2 regions of the Exiguobacterium artemiae 7-3 genome follow, and region 1 is predicted to be linked to the other one. Evidence: riboswitches for the same ligand, from Rfam matches in the RefSeq annotation. Region 1 holds a riboswitch; the other holds the start of a gene.
The links. Region 1 has a riboswitch for FMN ahead of ribD (bifunctional diaminohydroxyphosphoribosylaminopyrimidine deaminase/5-amino-6-(5-phosphoribosylamino)uracil reductase RibD). Riboswitches for the same ligand answer to the same signal wherever they lie in the genome.
Positions count from the first base shown of each region.

Region 2: it holds a riboswitch for FMN, as region 1 does, so the genes downstream of both, P402_RS0104715 (ECF transporter S component) here and ribD (bifunctional diaminohydroxyphosphoribosylaminopyrimidine deaminase/5-amino-6-(5-phosphoribosylamino)uracil reductase RibD) in region 1, are expected to answer to the same signal.

Region 1 is NZ_KK211190.1:334,956-345,896, reverse strand. Features, by position in the region: gene P402_RS0102820 (alkaline phosphatase) at 1-293, shown strand, start outside; gene P402_RS0102815 (DUF4352 domain-containing protein) at 305-958, shown strand; gene P402_RS0102810 (putative bifunctional diguanylate cyclase/phosphodiesterase) at 1,006-3,648, opposite strand; gene ribH (6,7-dimethyl-8-ribityllumazine synthase) at 3,779-4,237, opposite strand; gene ribB (3,4-dihydroxy-2-butanone-4-phosphate synthase) at 4,239-5,423, opposite strand; gene P402_RS0102795 (riboflavin synthase) at 5,423-6,049, opposite strand; gene ribD (bifunctional diaminohydroxyphosphoribosylaminopyrimidine deaminase/5-amino-6-(5-phosphoribosylamino)uracil reductase RibD) at 6,034-7,080, opposite strand; FMN riboswitch at 7,238-7,381, opposite strand; gene P402_RS0102780 (M20 family metallopeptidase) at 7,541-8,752, opposite strand; gene P402_RS0102775 (MetQ/NlpA family ABC transporter substrate-binding protein) at 8,780-9,601, opposite strand; gene P402_RS0102770 (methionine ABC transporter permease) at 9,636-10,286, opposite strand; gene P402_RS0102765 (methionine ABC transporter ATP-binding protein) at 10,276-10,941, opposite strand, start outside.
Region 2 is NZ_KK211190.1:729,710-740,650, reverse strand. Features, by position in the region: gene P402_RS0104730 (GNAT family N-acetyltransferase) at 1-29, opposite strand, end outside; gene P402_RS0104725 (NAD-dependent epimerase/dehydratase family protein) at 38-904, opposite strand; gene P402_RS0104720 (HesB/IscA family protein) at 1,037-1,387, opposite strand; FMN riboswitch at 1,505-1,645, shown strand; gene P402_RS0104715 (ECF transporter S component) at 1,803-2,369, shown strand; gene P402_RS0104710 (YuzB family protein) at 2,433-2,666, opposite strand; gene P402_RS0104705 (NAD(P)/FAD-dependent oxidoreductase) at 2,759-3,811, shown strand; gene P402_RS0104700 (DUF1462 family protein) at 3,830-4,135, opposite strand; gene P402_RS0104695 (NifU family protein) at 4,247-4,474, shown strand; gene P402_RS0104690 (TIGR01457 family HAD-type hydrolase) at 4,519-5,283, opposite strand; gene P402_RS0104685 (DUF86 domain-containing protein) at 5,290-5,733, opposite strand; gene glpX (class II fructose-bisphosphatase) at 5,888-6,868, shown strand; gene P402_RS0104675 (DUF3055 domain-containing protein) at 6,905-7,180, shown strand; gene P402_RS0104670 (general stress protein) at 7,220-7,672, opposite strand; partial or broken gene P402_RS16230 (YutD family protein) at 7,877-8,147, opposite strand; gene lipA (lipoyl synthase) at 8,252-9,190, opposite strand; gene P402_RS0104655 (bifunctional metallophosphatase/5'-nucleotidase) at 9,214-10,509, opposite strand; gene P402_RS0104650 (DUF72 domain-containing protein) at 10,530-10,941, opposite strand, start outside.

The DNA of each region.
Region 1 (10,941 bases):
CAGATGTCCGGAAAACCTTGACGACGTACATCGACCAAAATCGACTCGCCTTGACGGAAGACGAAATCCAGTCCGTTTCACGTGCCGCGGAGTCGAAGAAAGTACTAGACGTCGATAATGCGATTGAAGATATCTTCAATCAGCGCTCACACACAGGCTGGACGACAGGTGGACACACCGGGGAAGATGTCCCCGTCTATGCCTTTGGTCCAGCGAAAGAACGATTCGCCGGTCAAGTCGATAATACGGATCACGCCAAAATCATCTTCGATCTGTTGAAATCGAAGAAATAAGGAGACTTTCCATGAAACAGATACTTGCTGCCTTGATGCTCGGGACGATTCTTTCGGGTTGCGGCAATGCGCCAGACACCATACAAGAAAAGTCGTCAGAGAAATCGGTCCCGAAACAGGAGACACCGGTATCGATCGAGAAGTCTGCCACGTATGTCCCGAACCCGCAATTACCAGATGACCGTAAACTGACGACCGTCAACCAATCGGTATCCGACGATAAAGGTGAACTGACATTAAAACAAATCGTCCGTCCTGATGTGACACGAACCATCGGACCAATCACGATGAAGATTGAAGAAATGAAGGTGTTCCATGCCCGTCCCAGTTACGGGATGATTGACTTTTTCCACGGCTTCACCCATGACGAATCCTTCGACCTCGTCAAGACGCGTGTGACAATCACGAATACAGGTGACGAACCGGTCACCTTTAACCCTGTTGCCCATTTTAAACTCGACGCTAAGACTGAGAAGACGATCGGGGACGATGTCTACCTCGAGTCACTCGCGACGACATACGCGCCGTCCGAGACACGGACCGGTAACTTTGGCTTCATCATCGAACAACCGCTCGAGTCCGTTGAATTATTGACCAGTGACGTCCTGAACGGGAAACGCGACGTCCTCGAAAAAGGCGTTTCGGTCTCAACAACACTCAAGTGAGAACAAAAAAACAGGCAATCCTTTCCGCATAATACGGAAGGGATTGCCTATTTTTGATACAACGCCGGAATCTGTTCGTGCGGCATCGGACGACCGAAGTAATACCCCTGCATCCGTGAACATTCCAACCGATTGAGGACATTGACCTGTTCCAGCGTCTCGACTCCTTCCGCGATGACTTCGAGCTCAAGCGATTTCGCCAAGTGGATGATCGAAGAGATCATCGAGTAGCCCGTTGTTGCCGGCTGGATTTTTTCGACGAACTCGCGTGGAATCTTTAGCGTATCAATCGGAAAATCAGCCAGTCGGGACAAGGAAGAATAGCCGGTGCCGAAGTCGTCAATTGAAATCGTAAAACCAAGCTCTTTTAACCGGTTCATCGTCTCGACCGTTTCCTCAATATCTTCCACGGCCGAGACTTCCGTGATTTCAAGATCAATTCTGGTCGGATCGACCTGTGTCTCTTCGACAAGTCGAACAAGTGTCAGGACAAACGTCGGATGGTGGAACTGTTGCATCGAGACGTTCAGTCCGACCTTCAAGGTCAAGCCGGCATCTTCCCACTGCTTCGCCTGTAAAAATCCTTCGCGTAACACCCATTCGCCTAAACGAATGATCATCCCGGCCTCTTCTGCCATCGGAATGAAATCGTTTGGGGCAATCATACCGAGTTCCGGATGATTCCAGCGGATCAACCCTTCGACACCGACCATCCGGTACGTTACCGTATCGACTTGCGGTTGATAATACAAAACCAGTTGATTCGTATCGATCGCAACCGGCAATTCGGATTCGAGCCGCAATCGGTACGACGCCTTCTCCGCAATATCTTCAAAGAAGATAATCGATTTCCCGCCGCTTGATTTGGCCTGATACATCGCTAAATCGGCTTGTTTCAACAACGTCACGATCGGCTTGTCGGTTGTCCGCTGATAACCGACGGCTCCGATACTTGGGTTCGAAATCAGTTCAATCTCATCAATCGTATAGGTCATGCGTAACCGTTCGAGCAGTCGGGTCGTCCGGATCCGTCCGTCCGTTTCCGATGCGACATGACGCAAAATGACCGTAAATTCATCCCCACCTTGACGCGCAACCAGATCGTCCGGCTCTGTCACCTCTTGTAAGCGGCTTGCGACTTGAATCAATAACTGATCTCCGACGTGGTGGCCAAACGAGTCATTAACGAGTTTGAAGTCATCCAAATCGATGAAGCACAAGATGATCGTTTCATCGTCCTGTTCCACTTCTACCAAATGATGAAGCACTTCTTCAAAGTACGTTCGGTTGATCGCTCCGGTCAAATGATCGTAATAAGCAAGACGGCGAATTTTCAATTCATTTTCCCGCACCCGCGTAATATCCTGACCGATTCCATAGATGCCAACAAACCGGTCCCGGACACGAATCGGAATGTTTGTTACGTTCAGCAAAACATCCGTCCCGCCCGATTTGCGAAATGTCGTTTCAAATTGATGCGCCGTCATCTCCTCATCAGCCGCTGCTTGTTGTTCCATCAGCTGTTGATAGGATTTGCCGACCAGCTGGTCCGCACTTTGCTCCGTCAGTTTTTCAAAGGACGGATTGGCACTTTTGATGCGCCCTTTCAGATCCAGCGAGTAGACGGCATCCGGATGATACGTAAACAATGACTTATACCGCTCTTCACTCTCTTCAAGTTCGTCTGCCTTATGATGAATTTCTTCTATTAATTCGTGATTACTCAAAATCATCAAAATTTGCCGAATTAAAATCAACAGAATCGTAATCGCGCAGCCAATCATCAACCCGTTCAAGGCTTCGTCACGCCGTGCGTACAGGGCCATCGTTGAAAACAGGACGATGACGAGCAAATACGGCAAAAACAGTTTCCCGAGTTGCACCGTACTCCGTTGCTGTCTGTCACTCGGCTCGTTCGCACTTACTGATTTGCTGACATGCCCCGCTACACCGACCATTAATAATCCGAGGATGAATAACGGATCGATCAAGCGAACCGCCTCATTGCCACTGACGGTCGTCATATAGACAAACATCGTGTCAGCAATAACCTGCAGTAAAAGTCCTAAAAACAAGAATTGGAACAAACGGATCCGTTCGCGCCACTCTTTTTTCTCAAACAGATAATAAATGCTGATCATACAAAACAGAAGCACGATGTCACACATCGGATAAGCAAACGCTAAAATCACCTCACCACGTGACGCAAACGGTGTATCGAACAGGGGACGAATCAAGAAAAACCAGCTGTAGGTGACGGCGACCGTCATGACGATGGCAATATCGAAGATAAAACTGATCAGCCGGTTTTTCGTGACGTGCCGGCGAATCAAATGTAAAAAAGCGGCTAAAAAACAAACCGATTGTAAGATGTAAAAAACATCCGACACGCCTGGAAAGGGGACATCCATACGCAAAATATTTTCATAGGACATCCAAACCAATTCGGCAATCAGATAACTCCCCGTCCCGAACGCCAAATACAGAAAAAACCGCCCTTCTTGTTGACGGAACGTCCGGTGCGCCTGCAACAGAAGAATCGTTGCCAGCAAACAGCCGATGATCGAGAACAGATTGCTTCCCCAAGCCAAAAGCGCCGGTCGGTCCTCCAAAAGAATAATCCACAGGTAGTACATCGTAATGAAAATTAAGATACCCGGCAGATAATACGATTTTTTAAGACTGATCATGTACCTTTCCTCCTTCATGAAAAAGTCCTTCTCCTTCCATTAGGGATAGAGCATTCAAAGTCCTGCGCGGGAGACAAAAAAGAAACCTGCTTCCATCAGAAACAGGTCTCAAGCCTTACGTTTTCCTTCATCAAATGGTCCGTAACAGATTCGCCATCTCAATCGCTGAAACCGCCGCTTCATATCCTTTGTTGCCCGCTTTCGTTCCTGCCCGTTCGACAGCCTGTTCGATCGAATCCGTTGTCAGGACACCAAAGATAATCGGAACTCCCGTTTCACGTGACGCACCTGCGACCCCTTTCGCGACTTCGTTACAAACATAATCGTAGTGGGATGTCGCGCCGCGGATGACGGCACCGAGTGTGATGACAGCATCATAGTTTCCGCTTTTCGCGAGCTTCTCTGCGACGAGCGGAATCTCAAACGCTCCCGGCACCCATGCCGTATCGACAGCATCCGCCGCGACACCGTGTCGACGGAACGCATCGTTTGCGCCTCCAACTAATTTTGATGTGATCAATTCATTAAACCGTGCTGCGACGATTGCGACGCGTAGTCCTTCACCTGTTAAAAATCCTTCGAATACCATGTTATTGTCCTCCTTGGATGTCGAGCAGATGCCCGAGTTTCGTTTGTTTGGTCTGCAGATACTGCTTGTTTTCCGGGACCGGTGCAATCTCAAGCGGGATCCGCTCAAGCACGGTGATGCCGTGTCGTTCCAGTGCCTGTTGTTTTTCCGGATTATTCGTCATCAGCCGAATTTTCGTCACACCTAAATCGTGCAACATCGCAGCCGCAACGGTGTAATCGCGTAAGTCTGTCGCATACCCGAGTGCGTGATTCGCTTCAACCGTATCGAGTCCCTGTTCCTGTAACTCATAAGCTTTCAGTTTCGCCATCAAGCCGATTCCCCGCCCCTCTTGCCGCAGGTAGAGAACAGCTCCGCCTTCATGTCCGATACGTGCCAGTGCCGCGTCAAGTTGCGGACCGCAATCACAGCGTTTTGATCCGAAGACATCTCCCGTCAGACATTCCGAATGCAGCCGGACGAGCATCCCGTCTTCCGGTTCTCCCGATAAGACGGTGACGTGTTCTTTTTGATCAGGCGTCGTATAACCGAGCATCCGAAACGCACCGTGTGCTGCCGGAAGCAAAACGTCCGCTTCCCGCCGGACGGGGCGTTCGAGATACGTGACGAGCGCGTCAATCGTGATCATCTTCAGTCCGTGGACTTCTTTATACGTCAACAAGTCGTCTACACGCGCCATCGTCCCGTCTTCTAAGATGATTTCACAAATGACGGCAGCTTCGGCACTTCCGGCAAGCCGTGCCAAATCTACTCCGGCTTCCGTATGACCGCGCCGTTCACGGACACCGCCCTCTTTGGCGATTAGGGGAAAGATGTGACCGGGACGCTTAAATTGTTTTGCCCCGTCCGTCAGCATCCGTTGAATCGTCAACGCGCGTTCCGCGGCACTGATGCCGGTCTTTGCTTCTTCGTGATCGATGCTGATCGTAAACGCCGTTCCGTGCGGATCGGTATTGTGATCCGTCATCGGGTTCAACTCGAGCCGGGCTGCGAGTTGCGGGCTGACCGGAACACAGACGAGTCCTTTCCCGTATGTGATCATGAAGTTGATTTGTTCCGGTGTTGCATGTTCCGCGAGGAGAATCAGGTCTCCTTCGTTTTCCCGGCTTTCATCGTCACAGACGATGATCGGACGTCCGTGTTTTAATTCTTCAAGTGCTTCTTCTACAAGATCAAATCCGTTCATCATGCTCCGCCTCCTAAAAATGCCGACCAATCCGTTTTTTGTTCCTGTTGCGTAAAGTGATACAGATGTTTCGCCATTAAATCACATTCGATATTAACGAGCGCTCCGCTTTGCAGCCGGTCGAATGTCGTCACCTGCCGGGAGTGCGGAATCAACGAGATGGTCAAACTGTTTGCCTCCACGTGTTGAATCGTCAAGCTCGTTCCGTTGATCGCGATTGACCCTTTCGGAATACAGTATTTGCTCCAGTCACCGGTCTCAAAGCGGTATTCCATCGCTTCACCATCCGGTCGACGGCTTAAGAATCGTGCTGTTCCGTCGATATGTCCGCTGACGAAATGACCGCCGAATCGTCCGTTCGCCGGCATCGCCCGCTCCAGTTGGATTGGTGTTCCGACCCGCAACGTCTGAAGAGACGTCGCCCGAATCGTTTCATGAACGGCATCTGCCGTAAAAGCCGTCGAAGTCATCGCCGTGACCGTCAAACAGATGCCGTCGACGGCGATACTGTCACCGATTTTCGTTCCTTCAAGGACATGCTGCGCTTCAATTTCGAGTGCTAAACCGTTCGGACGCGGGACTTTTCGTTTGATCGTTCCGACTTCTTCAATCAATCCTGTGAACATGAGCCGTCTCCTTTCCGCGTATAGCGCAGATGCACATCCTGTCCGATTTGCGCGACGTTGGTTAAATCAAACCGGTCTTCAATCTCGATTGTGCTCGTCAATCCGGTCGTCCCTTGTAAGACCGACGGGGCTTGATAGATGTCAAGACGATCGACAAGATCTACTTCTAAAAACGCCGACTGAATCGTGGGTCCTCCTTCAATCAACAGACTGCGGATGCCTTGGTCGTACAAGATGTCTAAAATCTGATTCGGTGTCGTATACGTGCCGACGAGAACCGTGACATTCGATTGAACCGAGACACGCGGCTGTTCCGTCAGCCAGTATGTCGGATTCAAGCCGTCCCGAAAGACTTGGGCTGTTTCCGTCAACCGTCCGCGGCGATCGACAACGATCCGAATCGGTTCAGGTCCGGCTTCCGTGCGTAACGTCAATGCGGGATCATCGACTAAGATCGTTTCACTCCCGACTAATATGGCGTCATGTGTGGCCCGCAGCTCACGTCCTGCCGCCCGGGCTGCAACTGACGTAATAAAGCGTTGCTCACCTGTCGTCACGATACCGTTTAAACTTTGGGCGACCTTGACGGTGACAATCGGTCGTTTCCGCTCGAGACTTTGCCAAAACGGTGTATAAAAACGAACCGCTTCGTCCTCCAGTAATCCGACTTCGACCGTCAGTCCGGCTTCACGCAGACGTGTAATACCTTGTCCGGCGACGATCGCATGCCGATCTTCCGTTGCGACGAACACCCGCTTGATGCCGGAGGCTAAAATCGCCTCCGTGCACGGCGGTGTCTTTCCGTGATGATTACACGGTTCAAGCGTGACGTAGAGATCGGCACCGCGCGCCGCCTCTCCTGCCATTTTCAACGCTTCGACTTCCGCGTGCGGACCACCCGCAAACCGGTGCGCACCGAAGCCGATCACTTTTCCATGTTTCGTAATGACACAACCGACACTCGGATTCGGACTTGTTTGTCCGTCTAACATCCGTGCCAATTGCATCGCCTGATGCATTCTATTATTCATGTTTTCGCTCCTTTCAAAAGAAAAGACGCCGCTGCATTTGCAGGGCGTCATGATTGAAGGGTCACGAAAGAAACGTCTTGTTTTTCTGTTTAAAAGCATACAGAAATAGACCTTTTTCTGAACAGATTTTTTCAGAAAATGGTTTCAAGCACATTTTTTCGTTCTTCTCCCATCCGGACTTTACCGTCGGCCTTGGAGTCACACCAAGTCAGCCATAGTGCGTACACTATGGGTCGCGGGCTCGTCGATTTAACATCGCATCACCGCCGGTTGGGATTTTCACCCTACCCCGAAGAACTGGTTATTCAGTTGTACAGGTCAAGATTAGCACAGGTAATTTTAAAATACAAAAAAAGAATTTGTTTTCTTTTTCTCGGATTAAGAAAAAAAGTATGGTTTTGCCCGACCAGTTGTCTTGATGACATCCGGTCGGGAAAACACATACTTACGTCTTTTGCTGTTAGGTCAAATAACCGTTTTTCCGGTCATGGAACTCTTGTTTGACTGTACCTAACAACGAGTCATCCGTCAGCAGACGTAACGCCGTCCGGGCTAGGATCTTGGCTCCCGTAATCAGTGCTTCGTCGCCTTTTTCCGATTTCGCCGCTTCCCGGAAACTTTCCGTGTGAGCGACCAAATCATCCGCTCCGATCTTGATGTACGGATGGATGGTCGGCAGGACCTGGCTGATGTTGCCGGCATCAGTCGAACCAAGACCCGGGCGTTCATCCGTCTTGACGTCTTCCCCAAGCGCCACTGCTTCCTCCCGGAAAATCTCGTCAAACGTCCGGTTGAACAGCAGGTTGTCGACCTCATTTTGGAAGGCGATGACCTCAAGCGTCGCCCCGGTCGCAAGGGCTGCTCCTTCAGCAACAGCTTTGACTTTCGCTGTCACCGCATTCAGCCGTTCGCGTGTCGTCGCCCGGATGAAGAAGCGGGCTTTCGCGTACTCCGGAATGATGTTCGGAGCATCTCCGCCGTCGGTAATGATACCGTGAATCCGGATATCACTCGGCAACTGTTGCCGTAATGCATTGATCCCGTTAAATAACTGAATGACCGCATCCAGGGCATTGATCCCTTCTTCCGGCGAAGCCGCCGCATGGGCCGGTTTACCGGTAAAGGCAAAATCGAGCGGGTCGACGGCAAGCGAAGAACCGGTGATCCGCGTTTTTCCGGACGGATGCACCATTAAGGCAGCATCAATCCCCGCCAGCAAATCGTGTTTGACGAAACTTCCTTTCGCACTGCCGTTTGGTCCGCCTTCTTCCGCCGGTGTCCCGAGGACGACGACACTGCCGCCGACTTCATCAAGGACTTTACTGACGGCAATCGCCGCTGCGACACTCGTCGTCCCGATGATATTGTGCCCGCACGCGTGACCGATTCCGGGTAACGCGTCATATTCAGCGAGAAATGCGATGGTCGCCCCCGGTTTGTCCGAAGTCTTTCGGGCAAGGAAGGCTGTGTCGTGTCCCGCGACACCGAGCTCAACCGTGAACCCTTCTGCCGTCAGGCGTTCGGCATGATGACGTGACGCAAAATATTCTTCGTTGCCAATTTCAGGTGTCGCATGAATCCGGTGGCTCGTCTCGAGATAAGACTCACGTTTTTGTTCAATGTCCTGTTCAATCGTTTGAATCAAGTTTTCCCGTATCGTCTGAATGGTCATTTTGGTCACGCTCCTTTGGATTTTTAGTTATTCCCCGATGTCACTGAGCGGGACGAACGTCGGAATCGTGCTTCCTTTGTACTCTTTTTTGATGAAGGCCGCGACATCGTCCTGCTGGTAGAGTGAAGCGATTTTCTTCAATGTTTTTTTATCCTTATCTTCCGTCCGGGTTGCGATGATGTTGATGTACGGCTTCGCCGTCTCGTTTTCATGAAGAATCGAATCCTTGATCGGGTTGAAGCCTGCATCGACGGCGATTCCGTTATTGATGATCGAAGCCGATACATCCGGTAGGACGCGTGGCGTCTGTCCGGCGACAACCGGGACAATCTTCAGTTTTTTCGGATTCTCGACGATCTTATCGACGGATCCGTTGCCGTCAAAGTCGTCCGGTAGCTTGATCAAGCCTGCTTCCTGCAACAGCAGCAGTGCCCGGCCCATATTGGTCGCCTCGTTCGGGACGGCAATCTTCCCACCGACCGGAATGTCTTTGACGTCCTTGACCTTATCCGAATAAATCCCCATCGGTGCAATCACTGTCGTCGCGATTGGCGACAGCTTTAACTTATGTTCCTTTTTGAAAGCGTTGAAGTAAGACACGGTCTGAAAAGAGTTCGCATCAATCTCACCTTCTGCCAGGGCCAGGTTCGGCTGGACGTAGTCGGAGAACTTAACGAGCTCAATCGTAATCCCCTCTTTCTTCGCTTTTTTCGCGACATATTCCCAAACTTGTGTATCAGAACCGCTGACGCCAAGCTTGACCGTTTTTTGATCTTCTTCTCCGGAAGCGGCACATCCCGCAAATAATACCGTCGTTAATGCTGCACCAATCGCTAAACCTTTTTTCATCATCCATCTCTCCCTTATCTGCTCTATGTTTTTTTTAATGTCTCCGAATTTTTCTTGCCAACAGATTACCTGTCGTCTGTAACCCTTGAACAAGAATCACGAGTATCCCGACCGTGATGATCATGACGGTCGTATCAAACCGTTGGTAGCCGTAGGTGATCGCTAAGTCACCCAGTCCGCCGCCACCAATCGCCCCGGCCATCGCCGATGCACCGATTAAGCCGATCGTCGCAATCGTCAAGTTCAGAACCAGCGAGCTGAGGGCTTCCGGCAACAGGAAGCGGAAAATCGTCTGCAACGGTGTCGCCCCCATCGCTTCTGCCGCCTCCAAGACACCGGTATCGACTTCCAGTAACGAACTTTCGATCAATCGGGCGATGTACGGTGCCGCGTAAAAAACAAGCGGAACGATGGCTGCCTGCGTCCCGATCGACGATCCGACAATCAAGCGTGTCAGTGGAATGATCGCGACGAGCAGGATAATGAACGGGACGGACCGGAAGATGTTGACGATGCCGCTTAAGACATTGAAGAAGGGAATTTGTTCAAGCAACGCCCCTTTGCGTGTGACGACGAGCAGAATGCCGAGCGGTAAACCGATTAATGTCGAGAAAAGTAACGACAGTCCGACCATCGTCAACGTCTGCAGGAATGCATTCCAAATATCTGTGTAATTAACTAACATCCGCGAGCACCTCCTCAACGACGACATCCGACTGATGAATGTAATGCAATGCCCGTTTGATTTCCGTCGCGTCGCCGATCAGTTCAACGAGCAGACTGCCGAACGGAATGTTTTGCAGTTCCGTGATGCTACCGTGCAGGATGTTGAGATCGACATCAAACCGTTTCGCGACTTGCGATAAGAGCGGTTGCCCCGTCCCTGCCCCGAGGAAGTTGATTTTGTAGATGTGATGTCCGGCATCCCGTTGATCGATGACGGTTTGAACCGATGCCGGAATTTCATCCTGCATGACGGAGCGGACGAAGTTTTTTGCCGTTGCCGTCTGTGGATTCGAGAAGACATCGAACACGGTACCCGATTCAATCAGCTGACCGGCTTCGATGACGGCGACACGGTCACAAATCTCACGGATGACACCCATCTCATGGGTAATCAGTAAAATCGTGATGCCGTATTCCTGATTAATCTGTTTCAACAGGCGTAATATGTGTTGCGTCGTCTGGGGATCGAGGGCGGATGTCGCCTCGTCACACAACAGGACCGACGGCTGGGTCGCGAGTGCCCGGGCGATTCCGACCCGTTGTTTCTGTCCGCCCGATAACTGATCCGGATAATGATCGGCCTTATCTGCCAAATCGACGAAGTCCAGTAGTTC
Region 2 (10,941 bases), 390 kb from region 1:
TCTTTTTCCCATGCGATCGTTGGTTTCATCAATTGCATCATTTGTGGTTACGGACCTCCTCTTCAATCAGTCGATCGAGCCAGTCATCGACATGCTGGAATAAATACCCTGCTTGCTTGGCTGCTGTCGTATCCATATAGAAGTCATGTTCCGGCGCAAGTGGTGACGAATCTTCGCCTGTCGTCTCAAAACGCGATGTCGTCTCTGCCACGTGATCAATCTTATCCATCAAGTCTTGAATCGACAACACGCCGTCGCTTGCAGCATTAATAGGTCCCGTCATCGTCGAACGGCCGCACCATTCGAGGAAAGCTGCTGCTTCATAACTTGAGATGTAGCCCATCTTCGCATACAAATTTTCAGCGATGATCGGTTGACCGGCCAAGGCGCGTTTGACATGAAAGACTAGTCGTTCCGTATAATCATCCGGTCCCAGGACAACCGGGAAACGAACGGCAATGACCGGGAAGGTCGCCCGTTGGAAAAAGTAACTTTCCGCCTGACGTTTTCCTTCCCCGTAGTCATGTTCTTTTTCGAGGTCATATTTCCCGGGAAACGGATTGTAGGCACGTTCTGAAATCTTCGTTCCACCGTTCTCATAGACCGACATCGTCGACGTCAGAATGTAACGTCCGACTTTCCCCTCGAACGCATCGACCGCAAGTTTCGCCTGATACGGATTAAAGCAGATGTTGTCATAGATGATATCCCAGTTCTGACTCCCTAAGTCTTTCATCGTGCTGCTTGACGTTCGGTCCCCTTTAAAAAATGTCAAGCCTTTCGCGACAGGTGGCGTATGCTCGCCGCGCGTGACAATCGTCACATCATCCCCCGATTCCGCAAGCCGTAATGCCAACCGTCGACCAAAGTAGCGTGTTCCACCAAAAATCAGTACCTTTCGCATCGATAGTCCTCCCTTGTCATAGCATGCTCATGTTCTTGTTAGTCCTTCTCCATCCGCATCGAAAAGTCCTGTTGATCCGCCGCCGAAAACAAAAAAACGCAGACGGAATCGTCTGCGTTTAGAGTGATTTGATTAACATCCGCCCGGTGTCCCGGCATTGGTTGCAGTCCGGAATGAAGTCCCGCAGCCGCATGTGGCAATCGCATTTGGATTCGTAATCGTGAATCCGCCTCCGAGCATGGATTGTTTATAGTCTACTTCCAGTCCTTTGACGACCGGATAATCTTTTTGATCGACAATGACTTTGACCCCGTGTTGCTCGAAGGTTAAGTCTGTCTCTTTTTCACTGTCAAAGCCCATGCCGTAGGAGAGACCACTGCATCCGCCACCTTGAACGAGCATGCGCAGATTTTGTTCATCGTCCGGCGCCTGCAACATCATCTCTTTGACTTGGAGTGCGGCCGCTTCTGTTAAATGAATCATGTCATCACCTTCCCTTTTTTATTAGTATACGCAATTTTGAGGTGAATCGAAACCTAGTTGCTTGAAACTATCTTGAATTCGTTGTATAAAGGAGTTGTATCAAAAAAAATTAAATCGTTCCATCTTCAGGGCAGGGTGAAATTCCCGACCGGCGGTAAACAGACGATTCGTCTGAAGCCCGCGAGCGAATAGGGCGCTATTTGCTGATTCTGTGTGACTCAGGAGCCGACAGTATAGTCTGGATGGGAGAAGATGGCGGCATGTTTCTATTTCTTGAACCGATTTTTGCAAAAATCGTTCAGGTTTAGTTTACTGCGGACTTCTCCCCTATCGAATACTTCGATGGGGGTTTATTTTGAACGCAGCCATGCCAATACTTCATCGAGAGGAACGAGCAAAAGGAGATTATACTCGTATGAAACGCACACAAAAAATGGTCACATTATCCATGTTAGGTTCAATTTCATTTGTTCTTATGCTACTGAATTTCCCGCTTCCGTTTTTACCGAACTATTTGAAGATCGACTTCAGTGATGTTCCTGCTTTGATCGCCGCTATCATGTTCTCACCGGTCGCCGGCGTCATCGTCGAAGCACTCAAAAACGTCCTGTACTACATCTTCCGCGGAAGTGGTGTTCCGGTCGGCGAGCTTGCCAACTTCGCAGCTGGTGTTGCCTTCATTCTTCCGGTCAGTTGGTTCTATCATAAAAAGAAATCTACAAAAGGTCTTGCAACCGGTCTTGTCGCTGGTACAATCACGATGGCACTCGGTCTTGCAATCCTCAACTATATCTTGATTCTTCCAGCGTACGCTTGGTTCTTCGGCATGGATTACATGCTTGATCCTGCCGTCAAGTGGACGACGATTACAGCCGGTATCTTACCGTTTAACATCATCAAGGCGATGTTCATCTCAGCCCTCTTCATTCCGCTGTTCTTGAAACTGAAACCTTGGATGATGCGTCGTCAACAAACGATCTAAGTCCGAAGCCGCGCCCGCTGACAGACACGAATCCCCGGTCTCATCTGAGACACGGGGATTTTTTTAGAATTCGTTTTCTTCAATTTTTAAATAAATCTTTTCTAACAATTCTTCCGGTGTCTCGCCGACAACCGTTTCTCCGTCAACCAGACAGAAATGATCGAGGGAACAGATGCCGCAATAACCGAGACAACCATATTCGACGACATCGACATTCGGGTCCCGTTCGAGTTGTTGCATGACGACCTGGGTCCCTGTCGCTAAGTTACTGATACAAAATTCAATAATCGGATTCACTTTTTTTCCTCCTTTAAGCAGGAATTATCTTTCCTCATGTCGTATTATACAAGGTCAGACTGATTTAGGGGAACTAAGGGGGATTTTAAGTTATGAAGCAACTGGTTGTTTTAGGTGGTGGATACGGTGGGATGCGGATTTGTGAACGATTTAAGGATGAAGAGGTCGCTGTGACACTCGTCGATCGTTTACCGTATCATGCCTTAAAAACAGAGTATTATGCACTAGCTGCCGGTACATTATCGGATCGTGATGTTCGGATTGCTTTTCCGGAAGGCGAACATCTCACATATAAATATGGACATGTCGTCCAGATTTCACCGGAGACGAACTCCGTCCATCTGCAAGACGGGACGGAACTGTTTTATGACGATCTCATCATCGCTTTAGGGTGTGAAGATAAATACCATAACATACCGGGCGCACAAGAGTTTACCTACAGCATCCAGACACTTGAAGAGTCGCGGAAAACGCAGCAAGCGATTTGCGGACTTTCACCCGGCGCGGTTGTCTCGATCGTTGGAGCCGGTCTATCCGGCGTCGAACTCGCCAGTGAACTGCACGAAAGCCGGAAAGATTTAAAAATCCGCTTATTTGACCGCGGACCGTCCGTTTTGTCTTTCCTTTCGGATAAGGTCTCGACCTATGTCCAAGAGTGGTTCGAGGAACATGATGTCGAGGTCATCAATAATTCCAACGTCACATTCGTCACGGCAGATGATGTTCAAAACGGCGATGATGCCTATCCGTCGAACTTGACGATTTGGACAGCCGGGACGCAACCGGTCAAAGTCGTCCGCGATCTTGGTTTTGAAGCGGACAGCGGCGGACGGATCAAGCTGACGGATCACCACCATGTGCCGGAACATGAAAATGTTTTCGTCATCGGGGATTGCGCCAGTCTGCCGTATGCACCAAGCGGACAGCTCGCCGAACATCAAGCCGATCAAGTCGTTGATGTCCTGCAGGCGAAATGGGCCGGCAAGAAGTTACCGAAACTGCCGGAAATCAAGTTACGCGGCATGCTCGGGTCGCTCGGGAAATCAGACGGTTTTGGAATCGTCATGGGGAAACAAGCCTTGACGGGAAAAGTTCCGCGTCTTCTGAAGTCCGGTGTCCTCTGGAAACATAAAAAAATTAAATAAGAAAAACGGCGCCGGTCATCATTCCGGGGCCGTTTTTTGCACTCTCATATCAATCGCCTGGGTGATTTTCTTCAGCTGCACGTATCCTTCATCAATCATCTCACCATCGAGCAGGACGAGCGGATAAAAATAGACATCGTCCTTTAAGGCTGTCACCCACTCATCGTCGAGCGGCACGGCCTCGAAATCGACATATTCAAAGGTTAATGCCGTCTCGTATTTCCGTCCGAGAACCGCTTGCAACCAACTGTACGTCTCTTCAGAACTCGGTGCCCCTACACAGCTCGGACAAGTCTTTGCAGCCCCGTATACCTTGATTTCCATCCTATATCCCCCTTTTCTTTCTGCACTTCTTTTTTAGTATACAAGTTTTCCAGATTGAGAACATTTTTCAACCCTGTTACAATGAGTCTATAAGAAAGGATGTGTTTACGCATGGAAATGTTTGATCAAGTAAACGAAGTACTCGAAAAATTGCGTCCGTTCCTTCTTCGTGACGGAGGAGACGTTGAACTCGTAGATGTAGAAGATGGTATCGTCAAACTCCGTTTGATGGGAGCTTGCGGCAGCTGCCCAAGTTCAACGATCACACTGAAGGCTGGTATCGAACGTGCCCTGCTTGAAGAAGTAGCCGGCGTCGTTGAAGTCGAACAAGTTTTCTAATTAGTAAAATCCCCACTGACATCCGTCAATGGGGATTTTTTTGGTTAGAGAATCCATTCTGCCAACGTATCGACCATATACGTCGGTTGGGCATCCTGCCCTTGAATGAAGACCGGTGTATGGACGCCGGAGTTGACATGCATCGTCCGGATACCGCCATTGATCCCGAACAAAATGTCCGTATGGTAATTATCCCCGACCATGATGAGATCTTCTTTCGCAAGACCAATCATTTCGGCTGCGATATTGACCATGACCGGTTCCGGTTTCCCGATATAAAACGGTTCTTTTTCCGTCGTCACACGTAAAACGGACGTCAACGCACCGTTTCCCGGCAGGAATCCGCGCTCTGTCGGAATCGCGATGTCTCCATTCGTTGAGATGAAGCGGGCTCCGGCCCGGATTGCCAGTGCTCCGACGGCTAACTTCTCATACGTGATCTGACGGTCGAGACCGATGACAACATAGTGGGCATTCTCATCCGCGACGACTTGTAAGCCTTGACGTTCAAGGGCATCAATCAATCCGCCTTCTCCGATTGCATAGACTTTCGCACCCGGATCGAGTTCTGCGATGTAGCGACCTGTCGCCATCGCACTCGTTAAGACGTGTTCCGCATTCGAATGCACACCCATGCCGCGTAATTTTTCAGCAACGGCTTCCGCCGTCATCGAGGCATTGTTCGTAACGAACAGATACGGTACGCCTTCTTCCTGCAACCGGTTCACGAAATCGACTGCTTCTTTGACGGGTTCTGTCCCGTTATACATTGTACCGTCTAAATCAAATAAATATCCTTTTGCTTTCATCCTGGCTCACTCCTCGTTTGGTAAAAATGCAGAGACGGGTCCGAGTTCTGTCTCTAAATAACGTCGGACGGCGTCCGGAAAACGACGTAATTGTGTTTCTTCTTCCAAAAGACCATCCCGGATTTCCGCTGTACTCGATGTCGTAAATTCACGGACGATTCGTGTCCGCAACGCAACGATACGCTTCAAGCTTGTCGCAAGTGACGCATCAATGACCCGCTCATCTTCTAAAATCATGACGATATCTTCATAACTTCCCGGATCACGCATGATGAAACCATCAATCATACTGTTCCCGATATCGATGATGCTTTCAATCACTAAAAATCCGATTCGTTCCCACGCAAGTGAAACTGTCAAAGCATCCCCTGTTAACTCTTTACTTTGACGCAAGGCCGTTTCAAAACAAACAACGGTTTGTTCAATCTTTTCACGATTTACAAAATACATCTTACATTCCCCCTCACACCCTTCATTTTAGCTCTATCGGCGAAACATGAAAAGCAGAAAGGCTGTTTGCATCACATTGCTCAATGTGTTATCCTCAATTTAGATTTTTACGAAAATAGTATGTCACATTGAGTGACTTGGAGGTTATTCATAGATGGAACGCGAATTAGCACTAGAAATCGTCCGAGCAACAGAAGCAGCGGCACTGGCATCCGCCAAATGGATTGGCCGGGGCAAGAAGAACGAAGCCGATGATGCGGCAACGACTGCCATGCGCGAAGTCTTAAATACCGTCAACATGGCGGGAACCGTCGTCATCGGTGAAGGGGAACTCGACGAAGCACCGATGTTATTCATCGGCGAAAAAGTCGGTACGACAAGCGGTCCGATCGTCGATATCGCAGTCGATCCGCTTGAAGGAACGAACATCGTTGCCAAAGGTCTCGGTAACGCAATGGTCGTCATCGCTGTCGCTGACCAAGGTGCTTTGTTACATGCGCCGGATATGTATATGGATAAACTGACCGTCGGACCGAACTTAAAAGGACATGTCTCACTTGACGACCCGCTCGAATTCATCATTCAAAAAGCAGCGGAATTGAATCAAAAACGAATCGAAGACGTCACCGTCATCATGCAGGACCGTCCACGCCATGATCACTTCCGGGAAGCAGCAATGCGTGTCGGCGCACGTGTCCGTCTGTTTGAAGACGGCGATGTGTCAGCAGGAATCGCTCCACTTTCTCCTTCAACTGGAATCGATATCTTCATCGGAACGGGCGGCGCACCGGAAGGCGTCATCACGGCAGCTGCCGTCAAGGCGATGGGTGGCGACATGCAGGCCCGTCTGCACCCGATGAATGAGGAAGAGACAGCACGTGTCATCCGGATGGGACTTGCCGATCCGTTGCAATTGTTGACACTCGACGATTTGATTAAAAGTGACGACTGCATCTTTGCTGCAACGGGTGTCACGACAGGTGAGATGCTCGACGGCGTCCGCTTCTTGACGGACGATATCGTCGAGACGACATCACTTGTCATGCGTTCAAAAACACGGACGATCCGGAAGGTCATCGCAGAACACAGCCTTTCGCGTAAACCTTACTTGCAAAAGGTTCCCCAAACCCTTTAATCTAATCAGAGATGAAGGAAATGAGGGAACTGACAGATGATGCAAGAACGCGATTTTTTATACGACGACGTTGAACAAACAAAAACCCGGTTCGTCTGCTGGATCGGTGAGACGAGCCGTTTCGATTTGGCCATTACCCACTCCGAACACTTCTTCGGAAAGATTTTGGTGCTGAACCTGTTGTCGAACCGGTTTGCAATCATTGGTCCGGACGACTTTGATGAGCCGGGCTACATCGCCCATGCCTTTGATTTAGAGGATGAGGCGGCAGACGAACTTGAAGGATATTTGAGTGACTACATTGGTCTATAAAAAAACAGCCAGCTCCCTTAGGAGTTGGCTGTTTTGCTGTTACAGTAACCGATCGTTTCGCTCATTGAGCGTGTTTGGACCGCTGAAAACGTTTGTATTATCCGATTCATCGTGGGCTTTCCGTTCAGAATGTTGATCCGCTTCATCGCCGACGAGTAAGACGAATTGTCCCTCTTCCGCTGCTTTGTTGGCACGGTTGACATCCTCTTTCGTCAATCCGCTCGCTTCCAGTACATCGCTGTGCGAAGAAGATCCGGCACTGTCCTTTTTAAAGATGCCTTTGATCTCTTGCCATAGATTCATGTGTTCTTCTTGCGACAGACGAGTCGATGTTTGTTGATTGTTCAGATCTGCCAACTCTTCGATTTGTTCCAAATCATATCGATCATGGGCAATGACTTTTAAATCTGTTGAAACAACTCCTGCGACACGTAAATCATGAACAGCACTGACGACTTCTGGTACTGAATGATAGATCCCGACGATTCTCATGGATAGTTCCCCCTATAGGTGCGTAATACTATACTATTAGCCGAAAACACCCAATCGGAAACATCCTTTCAAATGTCATTTTGATTACTGTTCGCTTTTGACTTCGTTTGCTTCTTCTTTTTCCGCCGAGAACTTCCGTTTCAGTTTTAACGTATTCGCCGAAGATCCGTCGAAGCGAGGTGGTGCTTCTTCTCCTTCTACGAATTCCATCCGTTTGACGATAAAATACGCACAGCCGAAATTGCAGTATTCGTACAAATAATCCGCCACGTGGGAGATTTTTTGTATCAAACGTTGCTTTTTCATGGTTATCTTCATAGAAACCACGGAGCCGCAATTGTCCGTGTCCCCAGTCTCCGACGATGTAGTCATATTTTTCGAGCACATCGCTAAAGCGGCCGATGAAGGCTTCTTCGTGGAATCCTTCCCGTTTTTCTTCGACGATTTCATATCTTTCACGATTGACTTGTATCATTTTTCCACCCCCTGCTTCTTTTATCTTACCATAATCATACTTGAAAACGAATCGTCAGACAGCAGAAAACCGTCCCCGCACGCGGCGTGGACGGTCCCTGATCGTCAGTCAATCGGTAGAGCAGCTTTATTTTTTTTCGCAGCGTTGACTTGTTCGTCGGCGTGGTAAGACGAGCGGACAAGCGGACCGGCCTCACAATGCGAGAAGCCTTTTCCGAGCGCAATCTGTTTTAATTCAGCAAACTCTTGTGGTGTGTAGTACTTGATGACATCCAAGTGCTTTTTCGTCGGTTGCAGGTATTGACCAATCGTCATGATGTCGACATCATTCGCCCGTAAGTCGTCCATCGTCTGCAAAATTTCTTCCCACGTCTCACCAAGACCTAACATCAGACTCGATTTCGTTGGAATTTCAGGTGCGAGTTCCTTTGAACGACGCAGGAATTCAAGCGTCCGGTCGTACGTTGCTTTTGCCCGGACCGTTGGTGTCAGACGGCGTACCGTCTCGATGTTGTGGTTCATGATGTCCGGCTTGGCTTCAATCAGCGTCTGTAACGCGTCGAAGTTCCCACCCATGTCGGACGGTAAGACTTCAATTGATGTCTCCGGATTCATACGGCGCACTTCACGCACCGTCTCCGCGTAGACACCGGCTCCGAAGTCATTTAAATCATCACGGGCAACCGCTGTGATGACCGCATGTTTCAGATTCATCAGACGAACGGATTCCGCTACTCGTTTCGGTTCTTCCAAGTCGAGTTCGTTTGGTCGCCCTGTCGTGACGGCACAAAAACGACAAGCCCGTGTACAGATACTTCCAAGAATCATGAACGTCGCCGTCCGGCGCACAGCCCAACATTCATGAATGTTCGGACACTTGGCTTCCTCACATACCGTGTGGAGCTTTTTCTCGCGCATCATACTTTTGAGTTCTGTGTATGTCTCATTCGTGTTCAACTTGATTTTCAACCACTCTGGTTTACGTTGTATCTCTCCGCGTCCCATGAATCGGTTTCCCCCTTTATCCGTAAAAACTGACCTGATTTCTGTTACAGTATAACAAATATTCAGTGTTTGCGGACGGGTAATTCACCAAATTCTGACTTCTCCGATAGGCGATTGAACAACAAATCCCGTAATAATTCCGGCATGAAATATTCTTTCGGCATTTCTTTGATTTCCGGAAATAAAGGACCAAATGTAAACATATCCGGAAGGACGACAGTATAGGTTTTCGTATTGTCAATTTGGTGATGATTTCCAGAATAATGCATCTTGCCCATTAATTTACCACGGAAACCGAGACCGCGCACTTTCAGCTGTTCAAAACGCTCACTGTCGACCTCGGCGATGAACGCTTTTAATTCCACACCCGTCATCGTCACCTTACACGGATTGATCGGATGCGGACAAAGCCGGTGCAAATCAAACGCGGACACCGGTCCCGGGGACAATGAGCCAAGCAACATCCCGGCCGGCACACAGGCGAGGTCCGCCTGACACCAGTCGCGCATCGTATCCGCGAGCAGTTGCGTAAACGGGGACGGGTTGAACCAGTCATTCGCCAGACCTGATGTCCGGCCAATCGGTTGTTTCATCTGACGCTCCGCTAAATACTGTTCTTTATCGAGTAAGACCGATGTCGCCTCGTCTGCCGGATACGCTTCAAGCGGATGCAGGACCGCCTCTTTTTCGCCCGTATCCGTGTTTAAGTAGATTTCCCCTGCGTACTGACCGTACTTTCCGGCCTGGGCAATCAACACGCCGTTTTTGACGACTCCGTCATCGAGGACGTGGTGCGTATGCGCTCCGATGATCAAATCAAGCTCCGGGAACCGTTCCGCCAGTTCTTCATCCTGATAAAAGCCGAGATGACTTAAACAGATCAAGACGTCGACTTGATCCCGCAAAGCTTCGATCTCACGTGCTGCTGCTTCAAACGGATCTTCAATCGTCCATCCGAGTAAGGCGTACAGCTCGTAATAAGGAGCTGTCAGCCCAAAAATCCCAACTTTTCCCGTCGGTAGGTGTTGAATCATGCCGGCTTTCACAAACGGTGCCGTCAAGTTCGAGACGAGAACCGGGAACGTCGCGTCCGTATATAAGTCTGCCAACCAATCATGCGGAAACGTAATGCCTTCATTGTTTCCGATCGTGACAGCCGTCGGGGACAGTTCATTTAATAGATGGGTATTGATTTTACCTTGCGTCGCTTCCGTCGCCGGTGCGACCCGGTCCGCATGGTCGCCTAAATCGAAGACGAGGGAATCGTACGTCCGGTGTTCTTTCATGAACGACATATAGCGAGGCCACATATCAAAGTGTGAATGCAGATCGTTATAATGAATGACGTGTAACTTCACGCTTAAGCCTCCTCTAGGTGTTAAAACAGGGAAATTTGCCGGGGCGCAAGCGATTCATAATCAAGACCTAAAATCTCGATCAGTCGTTTGGCGTTTGGTACGGCGTCTCCTGCTGAGTTGTTGTTAAAGAAAACATACACGTCTTTTGCCTGTTCGGCAAGTGAACGGATGTGTGTCGCCAAACCTTGCAGTTCTTCTTCCGAGTAACGGTACAGGCAACGGACCTTCCGCCAGTCCTCACTGCTTTGGCCGGGCTTCTTGAGCCATCCGTTGATATTACGGCCGTGCAGACGGACAAATGCCGTCTCTTGTGTCACGACGGGAACAAACGGCACAGATCCGTCTTCCGTCTGCGGTTCATCACAGATCGTATGGATGAACTGATGCTCCGCCAAAAAACGCAGTGTCCGCTCTTGGTACGCTTCGGAATAC